Youhaiella tibetensis: one gene and its partner. The protein of the gene in region 1 interacts with the protein of each later gene in a pairwise test. Links are inferred from orthologs where the notes say so. Each region holds a gene or a part of one and is shown in the gene's direction. Other genes may lie near its edges.

Region 1 (7,823 bases):
CAAGTTCAAGCACAAGCTGGGGTTCCTGGACGAGCTCAAGCATTGGTTCGCCACCCCCGATTTCGAGCGCGGCCACCTGATCGCGGGCGACTTCAACATCGCCCCGCACGAAAACGACGTCTGGAGCCACAAGCAGCTCCTCAAGGTCGTCAGCCACACGCCGGTCGAAACAGAGGCGTTGACCGCCCTGCTCGAGGGAGGCCACGGCTGGGTGGACCTGGTGCGCAAGCACATCCCCTATGACCAGAAGCTCTATTCGTGGTGGAGCTATCGCGCCCGCGACTGGAACGCGGCCGACAAGGGCCGCCGGCTCGACCATATCTGGGCCACCGCCGACATCGCCGCCCACACCACCGGCGCCGAGATCCTGCGCCCCGCCCGCGGCTGGAGCGACAAGCCCTCCGACCACGTGCCCGTCATCACCCGCTTCGCCTGAGAAGCCGGCAGGGCGCGCGTACGGGCGCGCACCTCGTGATTCACGTGAAGCAAAAAAGGCAGGGACCTAGATCTGGTCCTTGCGGATGCGCCCCTTGAGCGGGGCCAGCGCGCCCAGGTACCCGGTGAGTTCGCGCCGGATGTGATCGGCGGCGCGCGCGGCGAGATCAGGGTACTGCGTTGCCAGCTTGAGGAAAGCGTGGCGCGGCACGAAAAGGGTTTCGGAGGCGAAGACCGCCGTCACCGTCACCGGGCGCGGCCTGGCGATGACCAGCGCCACCGCGCTCACCAGCGTGCCTTCTCCGGAAAGATCGTGGAACCTGCCGCCGCCCTCGGGCGTGGTGCGCAACCGCCCCGAAATCAGCACATGGGCGCCGTCGGGGATGTCGCCGGCCTTGTAGACGACCTCGCCGGCCTCGAAACGGCGACGCTCGCTGGCAAAGGCGAGAAGACGCCTTTGCTCGTTGTCGCAGATCTCGAAGAATTCGGCGTGCGCCAGAATGGTCGCCGCGTCGTCCAGTTGCATTGTGCCCCAGTCCTTGCCAGAGCACATCGGCCGCGGTGCTGCAAATGACCGGATTGCGCTCTTAACGCTTTATAGAGAGCCAAATTCTGTTCGCAAACTCTCTAGATAGCGGTTTTCCGCCGCGTAAGGACCCGCGGCGGTAGGCTTTTTACGGCACGAGACGATAACCGCCCTCTTCGGTGACCAGCAGGCGGGCATTGGAGGGGTCGCGCTCGATCTTCTGGCGCAGCCGGTAGATGTGGGTTTCCAGCGTATGGGTGGTGACCCGGTTGTTGTAGCCCCACACCTCCTTGAGCAGCACATCGCGCGTAATGGTCTTGGGACCCTGGCGATAGAGGTACTTGAGGATGGAGGTTTCCTTGTCGGTCAGGCGCACCTTGCCGCCATCGGAGGATTCAAGCAGTTTCGCCGCCGGCTGGAAGCTGTATTGGCCGATGGTGAACACCACGTCCTCGCTCTGGTCGTGCTGGCGCAGCGCGGCGCGGATACGCGCCAGCAGCACCGAGAACCGGAACGGCTTGGTGATGTAGTCATTGGCGCCCGATTCGAGCCCCAGGATCTCGTCGGCATCGCTGTCATGGCCGGTGAGCATGAGGATCGGGCCCTTAAAGCCTTCGCGGCGCAGAATCTTGACGGCCTCGCGGCCATCCATGTCCGGCAGGCCGACATCGAGGACCATCAGGTCCACGTGAGCCTCGCGCACGGCCTTGAGCGCTTCGTTGGCCGAGCCGGCCTCGGCAATGTCGAACTCACGATACTGCATGAGCTGCTCGACCAGTGTCGTGCGCAGATCAGCATCGTCGTCGACCAGAAGAATTCGGCGCTTGTTCATTCTCGGCAATTCCCTCGAAGGCAGGCCCCCCGGCTCGCCCATCAAATGTAGGTGCGATAGGGGCTTGTGCCAATCACAAGCCTGTTATGGAGATAGGAACGACGCTTCCCCCCGCAAAGTTGCAGGGACGCGTTAATTCCTTGAAGGCGCTTAAAGACTTGCGGCCCGCCGCCCGAAAAGCGCCGAGCCGACACGCACATGGGTGGCGCCCATGGCGATGGCGGTTTCGAAGTCCGCGCTCATGCCCATCGAGAGCCAGGGAAGCTGCGCCTGGCGCCCGAGCGTGGCCAGATGCGCAAAGAAGGGTCCCGCCGGCTCGCCCTCGGGCGGGATGCACATGAGGCCCCTGATATCGAGCCGGTACTCGCCCTGGCAATGGCGCACGAAATCGAGCGCCTCCCCGGGCGCAATGCCGGCCTTTTGCGGTTCGCCCCCGATATTGACCTGGACGAGGCAGGGCAGTTCGCGCCCGGCCCGATCCATCTCCTCGCGCAGCACCCGGGCCAGCTTGTCGCGATCGAGCGTCTCGATGACGTCGAAGAGCGCCACCGCCTCGCGCGCCTTGTTGGTCTGGAGCGGGCCGATGAGATGGAGCTGCACATCCCGATAGGCGGCCTTGAGCGCCGGCCACTTGCCCTGCGCCTCCTGCACGCGGTTTTCCCCGAAAACCCGCTGGCCGGCCTTGAGGAAAGGCTCGACCGCATCGGCCTCGAAAGTCTTGGACACGGCGACCAGCGTCACCGCCTCGGGAGGGGCGCCGAACCGCTCATGGGCGCGCGCGATGCGCCCGTTGATTTCGGCCAGCCTTGTTTCCGCCGTCTCCATAATTCGAAACTACCTTGTTTTGGTTGACCGCGCCGGGCTTTTCTGGTGATGGTCCGGTAGCCAAAAACCCCCGATAACGCAACATAATCGGCAGATATCTGCCCTTCTTCCAGGACGACTTACAGTGAGCGTCGAACGCTATAACCCGCGCGAAAAAGAGCCCCATTGGCAAAAGGTCTGGCAGGACCGCAAATCCTTCGAGGTCGCCAACGACGACCCGCGCGAGCGCTACTACGTCCTCGAAATGTTCCCCTACCCCTCCGGCCGCATCCATATGGGCCATGTGCGCAACTATTCGATGGGCGACGTCGTGGCCCGTTACCAGCGCGCCAAGGGCAAGAACGTGCTGCACCCCATGGGTTGGGACGCCTTCGGCCTGCCGGCGGAAAACGCCGCCATCGAGCGCAAGGTGGCGCCCGGAGCCTGGACCTACCAGAACATCGCCACCATGCGCGACCAGCTCAAATCCATGGGCCTCTCGCTCGACTGGAGCCGCGAGATCGCCACGTGCGATCCCTCCTACTACCAGCACCAGCAGGCCATGTTCATCGATTTCCTCGAGGCCGGCCTGGTCTCGCGCAAGAAATCCAAGGTCAACTGGGATCCCGTGGACCACACCGTGCTCGCCAACGAGCAGGTGATCGACGGTCGCGGCTGGCGCTCGGGCGCCCTGGTCGAGCAGCGCGAGCTGACCCAGTGGTTCCTCAAGATCTCGGACTTCTCCGAGGACCTGCTGGCCGCCATCGATGGCCTGGACGAATGGCCCGAGAAGGTGCGCACCATGCAGCGCAACTGGATCGGCAAGTCCGAGGGCCTGCGCCTGCTGTTCGAAGTGGCCGAGGGCGCCAACTACGCCACGAGCGTTGAAGTCTTCACCACCCGGCCCGACACGATTTTCGGCGCTTCCTTCGTCGCGCTTTCGGCCGACCATCCGCTGACCACCGCGCTCGCGGCGGGCAATGACGAACTGACGGCCTTCGTCGAGGAATGCCACCGCCTGGGCACCGCCACCGAAGCCATCGAGAAGGCCGAAAAGAAGGGCTATTTCACCGGCTTGCGGGTCAAGCATCCGGTGCTCGAGGGCGAGACCCTGCCCGTCTATGTCGCCAATTTCGTGCTAATGGACTACGGCACCGGCGCCATTTTCGGCTGCCCGGCCCATGACCAGCGCGACCTCGATTTCGCCCGCAAGTACGACCTGCCGGTCATTCCCGTCGTGCTGCCGCCCGATGCCGACCCCGAGGCGTTCGCTGTAGGCGAAGAGGCCTATACCGGCCCGGGCAGCATCTATCACAGCCAGTTCCTAGACGGGCTGGCGGTCGATGCCGCCAAAAAGGAAATCGCCGCCTATTTCGGCGCGCGGACCGTGGACGGCCGCCCCCAGGGCGTAGTCGAGACCAATTATCGCCTGCGAGACTGGGGCATTTCGCGCCAGCGCTACTGGGGCTGCCCGATTCCGGTGATCCATTGCGAGGTCTGCGGCACCCTGCCGGTGCCCAAGAAGGACCTGCCGGTGCGCCTCCCCGAAGACGTGAGCTTCGACAAGCCCGGCAATCCGCTCGACCACCATCCGAGCTGGAAGCACGTCAACTGCCCACAATGCGGCGGCGCGGCGCGGCGCGAAACCGACACCATGGATACGTTCGTGGATTCGTCCTGGTATTACGCCCGCTTCACCTCGCCCCAGGCGGCGACGCCGACCGAACCGGCCGTGGCCAGCGCCTGGCTGCCGGTCGACCAGTATATCGGCGGCATCGAGCATGCCATCCTGCACCTGCTCTATTCGCGCTTCTTCATGCGCGCCATGAAGGCGACCGGGCACGTGGTGGGGATCGACGAGCCCTTCAAGGGTCTCTTCACCCAGGGCATGGTGACGCACGAGACCTATAAGACCACGACGGGCGAATGGGTGCTGCCGTCCGAGGTGATCCTCGAGGCGAGCGGCGATATCCGTTCGGCCAAGCGCGTCGGCTCGGGCGAGGACCTGGTCATCGGCTCGATCGAGAAGATGAGCAAGTCCAAGAAGAATGTCATCGACCCCGACGAGATCGTGGCGACCTATGGCGCCGATACCGCCCGCTGGTTCATGCTTTCCGACTCCCCGCCCGAGCGCGACGTGCAGTGGACCGAGGCCGGCATCGAAGGCGCCAGCCGCTTCCAGCAGCGCGTCTGGAAGCTGGTGGCCGATACGGTCGCTATTCTCGAACACTCCAAGGACGCTGTTGCGCAGGGCGATGACGGTGTGCTGGCGCTGCGCAAGGCCACGCACCGCGCCGTCAAGGAGATCGGCGAGGCCATCGAGGGCCTGCGCTTCAACCGCGCCGTCGCCCAGATCTACGAGTTGACCAATGCCCTGGCCAAGTTCGTGCAATCCTATGGCGACAAGCCCACGGCCGGCCAGGTGGCCGCGCTTTCCGAGGGCGTCGAGCGGCTGGTGCAAATGATCGCCCCCATGATGCCGCACCTTTCCGAAACCTGCTGGGCCGAACTGGGCAAGCACGGCCTTGTCGCCGACGCGCCCTGGCCGGCGGTCGAGCCGGCGCTGCTGGTCGACGACGAGGTAGTGATCGCCATCCAGGTCAACGGCAAGCGCCGCGCCGAGCTGACGATCGCCAAGGGGGCTTCCCGTGAAACAGTGGAAGCGGCCGTCTTGTCTCTCGAGCCGATTGCCCGCATGCTGGAGGGCAATGCGCCCAAAAAGCTCATCATCGTGCCCGATCGGATCGTCAATGTGGTCATCTAAGCGCGCTGCCCGCAACGCATTGGTTTCATTGGCGCTTTTGGCGCCGGTGCTCGCGGTTGCGGGCTGCACGACCCTGACCCCGGTCTATTCGGATGCGGCCATGGCGGAGGCGAAATACGCCTTCAACTTCGCCCAGCCCAGATCCCGGCTCGACCAGATCGCCTATCAGGAACTGGCCCTGCGCTTCCAGGCCGGCAAGCCCGATTCGCCTCTGCTGACGGTTTCGGTTTCGAGCGGTGGGCGCACGCTGACGCGCTCGGCCACCGTCAATCCCGTGACCAACAGGGAGGCCATTGCCTATGGCACGGTGGTCATCACCGACGGTTTCGGCAAGCGGCTGTTCGCCGCGTCGCGCAATGCCAGTGCCAGCTACCAGACCAATGGCCAGGTCGTCGCCGACACGGAAGCCTATCGCTCGGCCAGCGAACAGGCGGCGCGCGCCGTGACCGAAAGCCTGCGCCTGGCGATCCTGGCCGGTTATCCCGGCCCCATCGGCCTGCCCGCCGCCCAATGACCGCCCTCAAGGCGCATGAAGTCGCCCGTTTTCTGACGCGTCCCGACCTGAGCGAGGGCATTTTCCTCGCTTACGGGCCCGACACGGGCCTCGTGCGCGAGACCGCCCAGACCCTCGTACGCCAGCTGTCCGGCGAAAAGGGTCAGGGCACGGAAGTCGTCACCTTCGAAGGCGCCGAACTCGACGCCGATCCCTCGCGCCTGGCTGTCGAGGCGCGCACCCCGTCGCTTTTCGGCGACAAGCGCATCATCCGCGTGCGTGGCGCCACCAAGTCGCTGGTGATGACGCTGACCGAGATCCGCGACGATCCCCAGGGCGCCGTGATCATCCTCGAAGCGGGCAACCTCACGCCCAAGGACGCACTGCGGGCCCTGGTCGACGCGGCCAGGTTCGGCCGGTCGCTCCCCTGCTACGCCGATAGCGATGAAACCATCGCGGCGCTCATTCGCGACACTTTTTCCAAGAATGGCATCCGCGCCGATGGCGACGTGGTAACGACGCTACGCGAAACCCTGGGCAATGACCGCGAGATCACCCGCCGCGAGCTCGAAAAGCTCGTGCTCTATGCCGCGCAAAGCAAGGTCTTGACGGTCGAGGACGTGGTGACGCTCTGCGCCGACAATGCGGCGCTGGTCATCGACCAGATCGCCGACGCCGCCGGGACCGGGCACGCCCACAAACTCGACGACGCCATCAACCGCGCCATCGGCAATGCCGTAGACCCGCAGCGCCTGCTGGCAACCTCGCTGATCCACTTCAACATGCTGCGACGCCTGCGCGCCGAGGTCGATGCCGGCCGCTCGGCCCGCGACGTCCTCGACAATGCGCGGCCACGGCCGCATTTTTCCCGCCGCAACGCCCTTGAGCAGCAATTGCGCCTCTGGACCGACCCGGCCCTCGCCAATGCCTGCGAGCGCCTGCAGACCGCGACCGGAGAGAGCCGGCGCAAGCCGGCGCTGGCCGAAACGCTGTTCCGCCGCACCATGCTGGCACTCTGCATGGCCGCCGCCGAGCGCTAAAGGTCGTTCGACCTTTCGCCCGGCGGGTGCTGCCCACCAACTAGCCCCACCACCGGGCTTCCCAGGAGTTGATCCGGAGCCCATCGCACCCTTCGATGGGCGTGGAGTGAGTCCGTGGCCCCGGCTGGGGGGCCTTCGACGCACGAGCGGAGTTAGAAAGACCCGTCCCAAAAAAGCAAACGCGGGCTCGAAAGCCCGCGTTTCACGTGAAACCTGCGGCTAAGCCGCTGAAATCAGAACGATTCTCGCGAGGAGAGCCGTGAGCAGATGGCGTCGAGCTGCTCGACCGTGCGATAGCGGATCTCGAGCTTGCCGCCGGTCGGCGAGTGATTGATGGTCACCGCCAGGCCCAGGAAATCGGACAGCTGCTTCTCGATGGCGCGGGTATCGGCGTCCTTCTCGACCGGCGGAGAGGCCGGGCGCTTGCGCGGCTGAACGGCTTCGCGCTGGCTGAGCGCTTCCGCTTCGCGCACCGACAGGCCTCCGCCCACGATCTGGCGCGCCAGGGCCGCCGGATCCTCGGCCGTGATGAGCGTGCGGGCGTGACCGGCGGTCAGCTCGCCGCGGGCGAGCATATCGCGGACATCGTCCGGCAGGCGCAGCAGCCGCAGCGTATTGGCGACGTGCGAGCGGCTCTTGCCGATCACCTGCGCCAGGTCCTGCTGGGTATAGCCGAACTGATCCATCAGCTGCCCATAGCCCATGGCTTCTTCGAGCGGGCTCAGATCGGCGCGCTGCACGTTCTCGATAATGGCGAGTTCGAGCGCTTCCTTGTCATCGACATCGCGGATGATGACCGGGACATCGTGCAAACCCGCCTTCTGCGAAGCACGCCAGCGGCGCTCGCCGGCGATGATCTCAAAAATGTTCGGATCGTTGGTCGGACGCACCAGCAGCGGCTGCATCACGCCCTTCTCGCGGATCGAATT
Region 2 (7,692 bases), 1.2 Mb from region 1 along the record:
CAACCCATATCTCCGGTCCGTCGGCTGACACCACGACCGAATTCGCCACAGTTTTGAACGAATTGCTCCTTAGGCCGCTGCGCCTGGGCGCGGCTTGAAAAGGGACGGTATTGCTCGTGACTACTAATGCTCTTGCGGGATTTACCAATCGGGCCCTGCGGGTGGCCACGGTTGGCCTACTCGTTGTGACGCTGGCCGCGTGCAATCTCTTCTCGCCGCCCAAGATCAAGGAAGAGACGATCGTTCCGCCGCAGTCTCTCTACCAGGCGGCGCTCAACGACATGGATGCGCAGCGGTACCAGACCGCCATCAAGACGCTCGAAAAGCTCGACCGTCAGCATCCGTATTCGGACTATACCGAGAAGTCCAAGCTGATGCAGGTCTATGCGAACTACCGCATCGGCAAGTTCGAGGAAGCCACGCTTGCCGCTGACCGGTACCTGGCGCTCTATCCCTCGTCCAAGGAAGTTCCCTACGTCCTCTGGCTCAAGGGCACCGCTGCCTTCGCCCAGATCAAGGACATCACGCGCGACCAGCAGCTCTCGCAGGACGCGATCGACACCTATGGCCTCCTGATCTCGAACTATCCCAAGTCCGAGTACGCCAAGGACGCCCAGGACAAGATCAAGATCGCGGTGGACCAACTCGCCGGCAAGGAAATGTCGGTCGGCCGCTACTACCTCGGCAATGGCCAGTACCTGGCCGGCATCAACCGCTTCCGCGTGGTGGTCGAGAAGTACCAGACCTCCACCCACATCGAGGAAGCGCTCTATCGCCTGACCGAAGGGTACCTGTCGCTCGGCCTCATCGGCGAAGCGCAGACCGCCGCAGAAGTGCTCGGCCACAACTACCCGGCCAGCGAATGGTACAAGCGCGCCTACGACCTGCTCGGCAAGCAGGGCCTGCAGCCCCAGATGGTGGCGGGCAACTGGATCGCCGACACGCAGAAGAAGAGCTAAGGCTCGTTCAAGGATTTGAGTTTGGAAGCGCCCGGCCATTGGTCGGGCGCTTTGCTTTTGGGGGGTATTCCCGAGCGTTTTGTGCGGGTTGCTCACCCCCGCCCTTGTTCCCTCCCCACAAGGCGGAGGGAGACGTGCCGGCTTGATCGTGCCCCAACGCTTCCCTCCCCCTTGTGGGGGGATTGAGGGAAGGGGGTAAGGCAAGCGCCGATGGCTGATGGAGTGCGGCACCACCACTCCCTTCCTGCAAATATCGCTTCTGAATTCCCTTCACCTCCCGCTTTTTCGGCACACGCTTTCCGGCTAGTGTGCCGCCATGCTCACTGCGTTGTCCGTTCGCAATATCGTCCTGATCGACCAGCTCGATCTCGGCCTGGATACCGGTCTGACCGTACTGACGGGCGAGACGGGTGCGGGCAAGTCCATCCTGCTCGATGCGCTGACCCTGGCGCTGGGCGGGCGCGGGGACGCCTCGCTGGTGCGCAAGGGCACCGAGAGCGGGCAGGTGGTGGCGGTGCTCCAGCTTCCGCACGATCACCCGGCGCGCCAGGCATTGCGCGAGAACGAGATCGCCGATGACGACGAGATGATTCTGCGGCGCGTGCAGTATGCCGATGGCCGCACGCGCGCCTTCATCAACGACCAGCCGGTCTCGGCAGCGCTCCTGCAGCGGATCGGGGCGCTGGTGGTCGAGATCCACGGGCAGCACGACGACCGCGCTCTGGTGGACGTCAACACCCACCGCGACCTGCTCGACGCCTTTGGCGGCGGGGAGGGGCAGGTGGCGGCGGTGCGCTCGGCCCATGAGGCCCTGGCGGCGGCCGATAGCGCCGTTGCCGAGCAGCGCGCCATGGTCGCGGAGGCGGCGGCGCGCGAGGAATATGCCCGCCACGTCGTCGAAGAGCTGTCGGCGCTGGCCGCCGAGACCGGCGAGGAAGAATCGCTGGCCGAGAGGCGGCAGCGGCTTATGCAGCTCGAGCGCGCGGCCGAGGAAGTGCGCGACGCCGACGAGATCATCAATGGCACAGCCGCGCCGGGCCCGGCGCTCGCCTCGCTCATGCGGCGGCTGATGCGCAAGGCCGATACGGGCAATACGCTGTTCCAGCCGCTGGTCGAGGCGCTCGACGCCTCGCTGGTGGCGCTCGATCGCACCTCGGACGCGCTCGAGACCATCAAGCGCGAAATGGCCTTCGATCCGCAGGAACTCGAAAAGGTCGAGGAACGGCTGTTCGCTCTGCGCGGGGCGGCCCGCAAGCACGGCGTGGCGCCCGACGAGTTGCCGGCGGTGCTGGCCAAATACCGGGGCGACCTCGAAATGCTCGAGAACGGAGAGGCATCTCTGGCCCGGCTGGAAGAGGCTGCTGCGGCGGCGCGCACGGCTTACAAGGCCGTCGCTGCCAAGCTGAGTGCGCAGCGCGCCAAGGCTGCCGCGGCGCTGAGCAAGGCGGTCGAGGCGGAGCTGCCCGATCTCAAGCTCGGCAATGCCCGCTTCATCGTCGATCACGCGGTGGACGAGGCACGCGTTGCAGCCTCCGGTTTCGACCAGATCGCGTTCCATGTGCAGACCAATCCGGGCACCGCCTCGGGACCGCTGCTCAAGGTGGCGTCGGGCGGCGAGCTCTCACGGTTCCTGCTGGCGCTCAAGGTGGTGCTGGCCGATCGTGGTTCGGCGCCGGTGCTCATCTTTGACGAGATCGACACGGGCGTGGGCGGCGCCGTGGCCGATGCCATCGGGCGCCGGCTGGCAAGGCTGGCAGGCAAGGTGCAGGTGCTTGCGGTGACCCATGCGCCCCAGGTGGCGGCCCGGGCGCAGAGCCATCTGCTGATCGAGAAGCAGGCCGTCGATGAGGGCGCGTTCGTGCGCACCCATGTGCGCGGGCTGGACGGGGAAAACCGGCGCGAAGAGGTGGCCCGCATGCTTGCCGGCGCCACGGTGACCGAGGAGGCGCGCGCAGCCGCGTCCAAGTTGATTTCGGAGGTATCGTGATCGAGTTCGAGGACGAGGTCGAGAACCTTTCCGAAGCGGCGGCCAAGCAGGAGCTCGACAAGCTCCACGAAGCGATTCTGCGCGCCGATATCGCCTATCACCAGAACGACGCGCCCGAGATCACGGACGCCGAATACGATGCGATGAAGGTCCGCTACGGCGAGATCGAGACGGCGTTTCCGCAGTTGCGCCGCCCGGACAGCCTCACCGGCAAGGTGGGTGCGCCGGCGGCGGAAGGCTTCGCCAAGGTGCGCCACGCCGTGCCCATGCTCAGCCTCGCCAAGGCCTACACGGATCAGGACGTCATCGACTTCATCGAACGTGGCCATCGGTTCTTCGAGCGGGACAAGGACCTGGTGCTCGAATTCGTCACCGAACCCAAGATCGACGGGCTTTCCGCTTCGCTGCGCTATGAGAACGGCGTCTTCGTCAAGGGCGCGACGCGCGGCGACGGCACGGTGGGCGAGGATATCACCGCCAACCTCAGGACTATCGCCGACATTCCCGAAAAGCTCGAGGGCAGCGACTGGCCGCAGGTCATCGAAGTGCGCGGCGAGGTCTACATGACCTATGCCGATTTCGAGGCGCTCAAGGCGCGTTCGGCGGCCGAGGGCGGGCAGGATTACGTCAACCCGCGCAACACGGCAGCCGGCTCGCTGCGCCAGAAGGACCCCGCCATCACGGCGCAGCGCAACCTGCGCTTCTTCGCCTATGCGTGGGGCGAGGCCTCGAGCATGCCGGCGGATACGCAATGGGGCATGATCCAGGCCATCAAGAGCTGGGGATTCAAGGTTAACGAGCTGACCGAGCGGACGGCCTCCGAGGAGGAGATGCTGCGCCAGTACCGGGTGATCGAGGCGCAGCGCTCCTCGCTCGGCTACGACATCGACGGGGTGGTCTATAAGCTCGACCGGCTCGATCTGCGCGAGCGCTGGGGATACGTGACGGGCGAGCCGCGCTGGGCCATCGCCCACAAGTTCCCGGCCGAGCAGGCGACGACCGTGGTCAAGCGCATCGACATCCAGGTCGGGCGCACCGGCACGCTGGCGCCGGTGGCGCGGCTCGAACCGGTAACGGTGGGTGGGGTGGTGGTCGAGAACGTCACGCTCCACAACGAGGACTATATCAAGGGTTTCGACAGCGCCGGGGCGCCCATTCGCGACGGCATCGACATTCGCATCGGCGATACGGTGGTGATCCAGCGGGCCGGCGACGTCATCCCGCAGATCGTCAAGGTGGTGATCGAGAAGCGCCCGGCCGACGCGGTACCCTACGAGTTCCCGCATACCTGCCCGGTCTGCGGCTCGCCGGCGGTGCGCGAGGTCAACGAGAAGACGGGCAAGGAAGATTCGCGCCGGCGCTGCACGGGCGAGCTGATCTGCCCGGCCCAGGCCATCGAGAAGCTGCGCCATTTCGTGTCGCGCGGCGCGATGGATATCGAGGGGCTGGGGGCCGAGAACATCGACCTCTTCTTCCATGCCGGGCTGGTCAAGACGGCCGCCGACATCTTCACGCTCAGAGAACGCCGCGCCGAAGTGCAGAAGGCGCTGGCCGAGCGGCGCGAGGAGCAGGCGCGCCAGCGCGAGGCGGCAACGGGCAAGGTGCGCAAGAACGTGCGCAGTGTCGAGGATCGCAACTACGAGGGGCTCGAGAAGCTCTTCGCGGCGATCGACGCGCGGCGCGAGCCCGAGCTCGACCGGTTCATCTTCGCGCTGGGTATCCGCCACATCGGCAGTACGACGGCGGCAATCCTGGCGCGCACCTTCTCGACCATCGAGGAGGTGATCCGCATCGGCAAGGAAACCGCCGCGCATGCGGATGATCCGCATGCGGTGTTCCCGTCGATCGACGGGATCGGCGATACAGTCATCGGGGCACTCATCAGCTTTTTCGGCAACGAGCAGAATGACGAGGTCATCGACCGGCTGCTCGAAGAGGTGCGGCCACAGCCTTATGTCGTCACCGTTTCGGCCGAAAGCCAGGTGGCCGGCAAGACGGTGGTGTTCACCGGCACGCTCGAGAAGATGTCGCGCAGCGAGGCCAAGGCCATGGCCGAGCGGCACGGCGCCAAGGTTGCCGGTTCGGTGTCCTCGGCCACCGATATCCTCGTGGCCGGGCCCGGCGCGGGCTCCAAGCTCAAGAAGGCCGAGGAACTGGGTATTCGGGTTGTCGACGAAGACGGTTGGTTCGATCTCATCGCCAAATAGGCGCATCGCAAGGAGAGTGCCGATGTTGCGAACGACGCTCCTGGGAGCCGGCCTTGCCGCGTTCCTCACATTGCCCGTCCACGCCGGAGAGGCGGGGGATGCGCTGCGCGACAATCTCTACGCGGGCACCTTCGCCCAGGGCATCGAGCAGCTGACGCCGATGGCGGAGGGCGGCGACCAGGAAGCCCGGTTCGGACTTGGCATGCTGGAACTGGCGAGCGGGGTCGAGCATCTCGTCCAGGCGCTCTACCGCCACGGTCTTGTCGGGCCGGACGCCGGGATGCTCGGGCCGCTGGTGACGGTGCCCATTCCGCCCAATCCGAGCCCGGAAAAGCTCGACTATGCCAAGGTGAGGGGCATCCTGGCGCAACTGGTCGACGACATGGACGCGGCCAAGACTTCGCTGGCTGCGGCGGGCGAGAGCGGCGACTATGTCGTGCTGATCGATCCGCTCCGGATCCGGTTCGATGTCGACGGAGACGGGCAGGCGTCCGATGCCGAGAGTATGCGTTCCATCGTCGAGCGGCAGCTGGGCATTCCGCTGACGCCCGAGCCGGCCACGCAGCCGGCGGGGAGCGACAAGAACCCGGCCCAGGCGCCCGAGGCGCCCGATACCACGCTCGGCTTCGACCGGGCCGACGCGCTCTGGATGGCCGGGTACAGCCAGGTGCTGGCGAGCCATGGCGATTTTCTTCTCGCCCACGACTTCTCGGACCTCGTCAACGTCGCTTTCCATCGCCTGTTTCCGCGGGCCGGGTTGCCGATGCAGGACTATTCGGAGGGCGGTTCGATCTTCATGGAGCCGCGGACGGACGCGGCGGCCGCCGATGCCATCGCGGCCATCCACACGTTGGACTGGCCGGTGATCGAACCCGATCGGCTCAAGCGCGTGCTTGAGCGGCTCAAGGCGATCACCGCCTTCTCGCGGGCGAATTGGGCGGCGATCCTTGCCGAGACCGACGACGACCACGAGTTCATCCCTTCGCCGCGCCAGACCGCGACGCTGCCCGGCAGCGAGGTAAGCCAGGAGATGGTGGACGCCTGGCTCAAGACGCTCGACACGGCCGACGCGATCCTCGATGGCAAGCTGCTCGTGCCGCATTGGCGGTTCCGGCAGGGCTTTGACCTCAAGGCCTATTTCGAGACCGCCACCCGCACCGACCTCGTCATGATCCTGACCGGATATGGCGCTATTCCGTTCCTCAAGGATGGTCCGGTGGCGAGTGCGGCCGATTTCGCCGAGGCCAATCGCGTCTTCGGCGAAAACCTTATCGGCTACGCCTTCTTCTTCAACTGACGGACAGTTCTGCAATGCGTCTCGTTCTCGCCGCCCTCGGCTTCATCCTGGCGATGGCCGCCCCGGCCCTGGCCGCAACCTATGACAGCCCCAAGGCGCTGCTGGATTCGATCTACGAATCCTATTCGACCAACAGCTTTCCCGAGGACAGCGAGGAGATCTATTCGGCCCATCTCAAGCGTCTGTTCGCTGCCGACCGCGAGCGTACGCCCGAAGGCGAGGTTGGGGCGCTCGACTTCGATCCGTTCATCAACGCGCAGGATTACGACCTGGCCGATCTCGTGATCGGTGAGCCGGAGATTTCGGGGACCCTGGCCACTTCAACGGTGCGCTTCGCCAATTTCGGTGAAAAGAACACCGTCGTCATCTCGATGGTCAAGGAGCCGGACGGCTGGAAGGTCGACAACGTGCAGTCCATCGAGGGCGAGGTGCAGTGGACGCTGACGGAAATCCTCGGCGAGGTTCCGACGGTGGCGCAATAGTGGGAGACGGACTTGCGCGGATTGTGGGGCGGGCTGCTGGCAGTCCTGATGGTCGTGGCGGGCGCGGGCGTTGCCCACGCAGGTGGCTTCAAGACGCCCGAGGCGGCGCTGCGCCACATCTACGAGGCCTATGGGCCCGATAGCTGGCCGAAGCGCGAGGACGTGTTCTCGACCGGGCTCATGGAGCTCGTCAGGGCGGAGGAGGCGCGCACGCCGCCGGGCGAGATCGGCAATCTCGACTTCGACCCGTTTTCGGACAGCCAGGACCCGCAGCCCCATGACGTGCACTTCGGCAAGGCCAAGTCCAAGGGTGGCGTCGTGGTGATCCCGGTGACGTTCGTCAATGCGGATGCCCAGCGCGAGACCGTGCTCTCCTATACGCTGGTCGAGGAAAGCGACGGCTGGCGCGTGGACGATATCGAGGCGCGCGGCGACTATCCCTGGGGCCTGCGCGAGATTTTGACGGAGGCGAACGGCAATTGATGCGATTGATTGCGGCTAGTCTGGCCCTGCTGATGGCGCTGGCGGCGCCGGCCCTTGCGGCCAGCTATGGGACTCCCAAGGCGCTGCTCGAGCATATCTACGGGCAGTATGCCAAAGGCGAATCCGAGGAAGAACAGGACATCTATTCCCTGAGCCTGCAGCAATTGTTCGCGGCCGACAGGCAGCGGGCCAGCGAGAGCGAGGACGCCATGAGCGCCCTCGATTTCGATCCGTTCGTGCTGGGCCAGGAGGTAGAGCTGGGCAAGGTCGAGATCGC

What was found.
Region 2: the proteins of leuS (region 1) and ligA interact in binary tests that used the Escherichia coli proteins (3 or more experiments, as listed by UniProt). The link is inferred for Youhaiella tibetensis from one-to-one orthologs.

What each region holds. Positions count from the first base shown.
Region 1 is NZ_CP041690.1:4,277,065-4,284,887, forward strand. The notes cover bases 2,426-5,561. They hold leuS (leucine--tRNA ligase), read left to right. Parts: upstream 2,426-2,742; coding sequence 2,743-5,361; downstream 5,362-5,561. Other genes in these bases: FNA67_RS21000 (YggS family pyridoxal phosphate-dependent enzyme), read right to left, coding at 2,426-2,618; FNA67_RS21010 (hypothetical protein), read left to right, coding at 5,348-5,561. Outside these bases: FNA67_RS20985 (exodeoxyribonuclease III), read left to right, coding at 1-436; FNA67_RS20990 (cyclic nucleotide-binding domain-containing protein), read right to left, coding at 503-961; FNA67_RS20995 (response regulator transcription factor), read right to left, coding at 1,110-1,793; more of FNA67_RS21000, read right to left, coding at 1,944-2,425; more of FNA67_RS21010, read left to right, coding at 5,562-5,875; holA (DNA polymerase III subunit delta), read left to right, coding at 5,872-6,894; FNA67_RS21020 (ParB/RepB/Spo0J family partition protein), read right to left, coding at 7,128-7,823.
Region 2 is NZ_CP041690.1:3,033,127-3,040,818, reverse strand. The notes cover bases 2,543-5,547. They hold ligA (NAD-dependent DNA ligase LigA), read left to right. Parts: upstream 2,543-2,942; coding sequence 2,943-5,153; downstream 5,154-5,547. Other genes in these bases: FNA67_RS14875 (hypothetical protein), read left to right, coding at 5,176-5,547; recN (DNA repair protein RecN), read left to right, coding at 2,543-2,946. Also shown: lpxC (UDP-3-O-acyl-N-acetylglucosamine deacetylase), read left to right, coding at 1-28; FNA67_RS14890 (outer membrane protein assembly factor BamD), read left to right, coding at 117-959; more of recN, read left to right, coding at 1,276-2,542; more of FNA67_RS14875, read left to right, coding at 5,548-6,450; FNA67_RS14870 (DUF3828 domain-containing protein), read left to right, coding at 6,465-6,932; FNA67_RS14865 (YqhG/Tai3 family protein), read left to right, coding at 6,945-7,415; FNA67_RS14860 (DUF3828 domain-containing protein), read left to right, coding at 7,415-7,692. UniProt on the Escherichia coli protein: DNA ligase that catalyzes the formation of phosphodiester linkages between 5'-phosphoryl and 3'-hydroxyl groups in double-stranded DNA using NAD as a coenzyme and as the energy source for the reaction.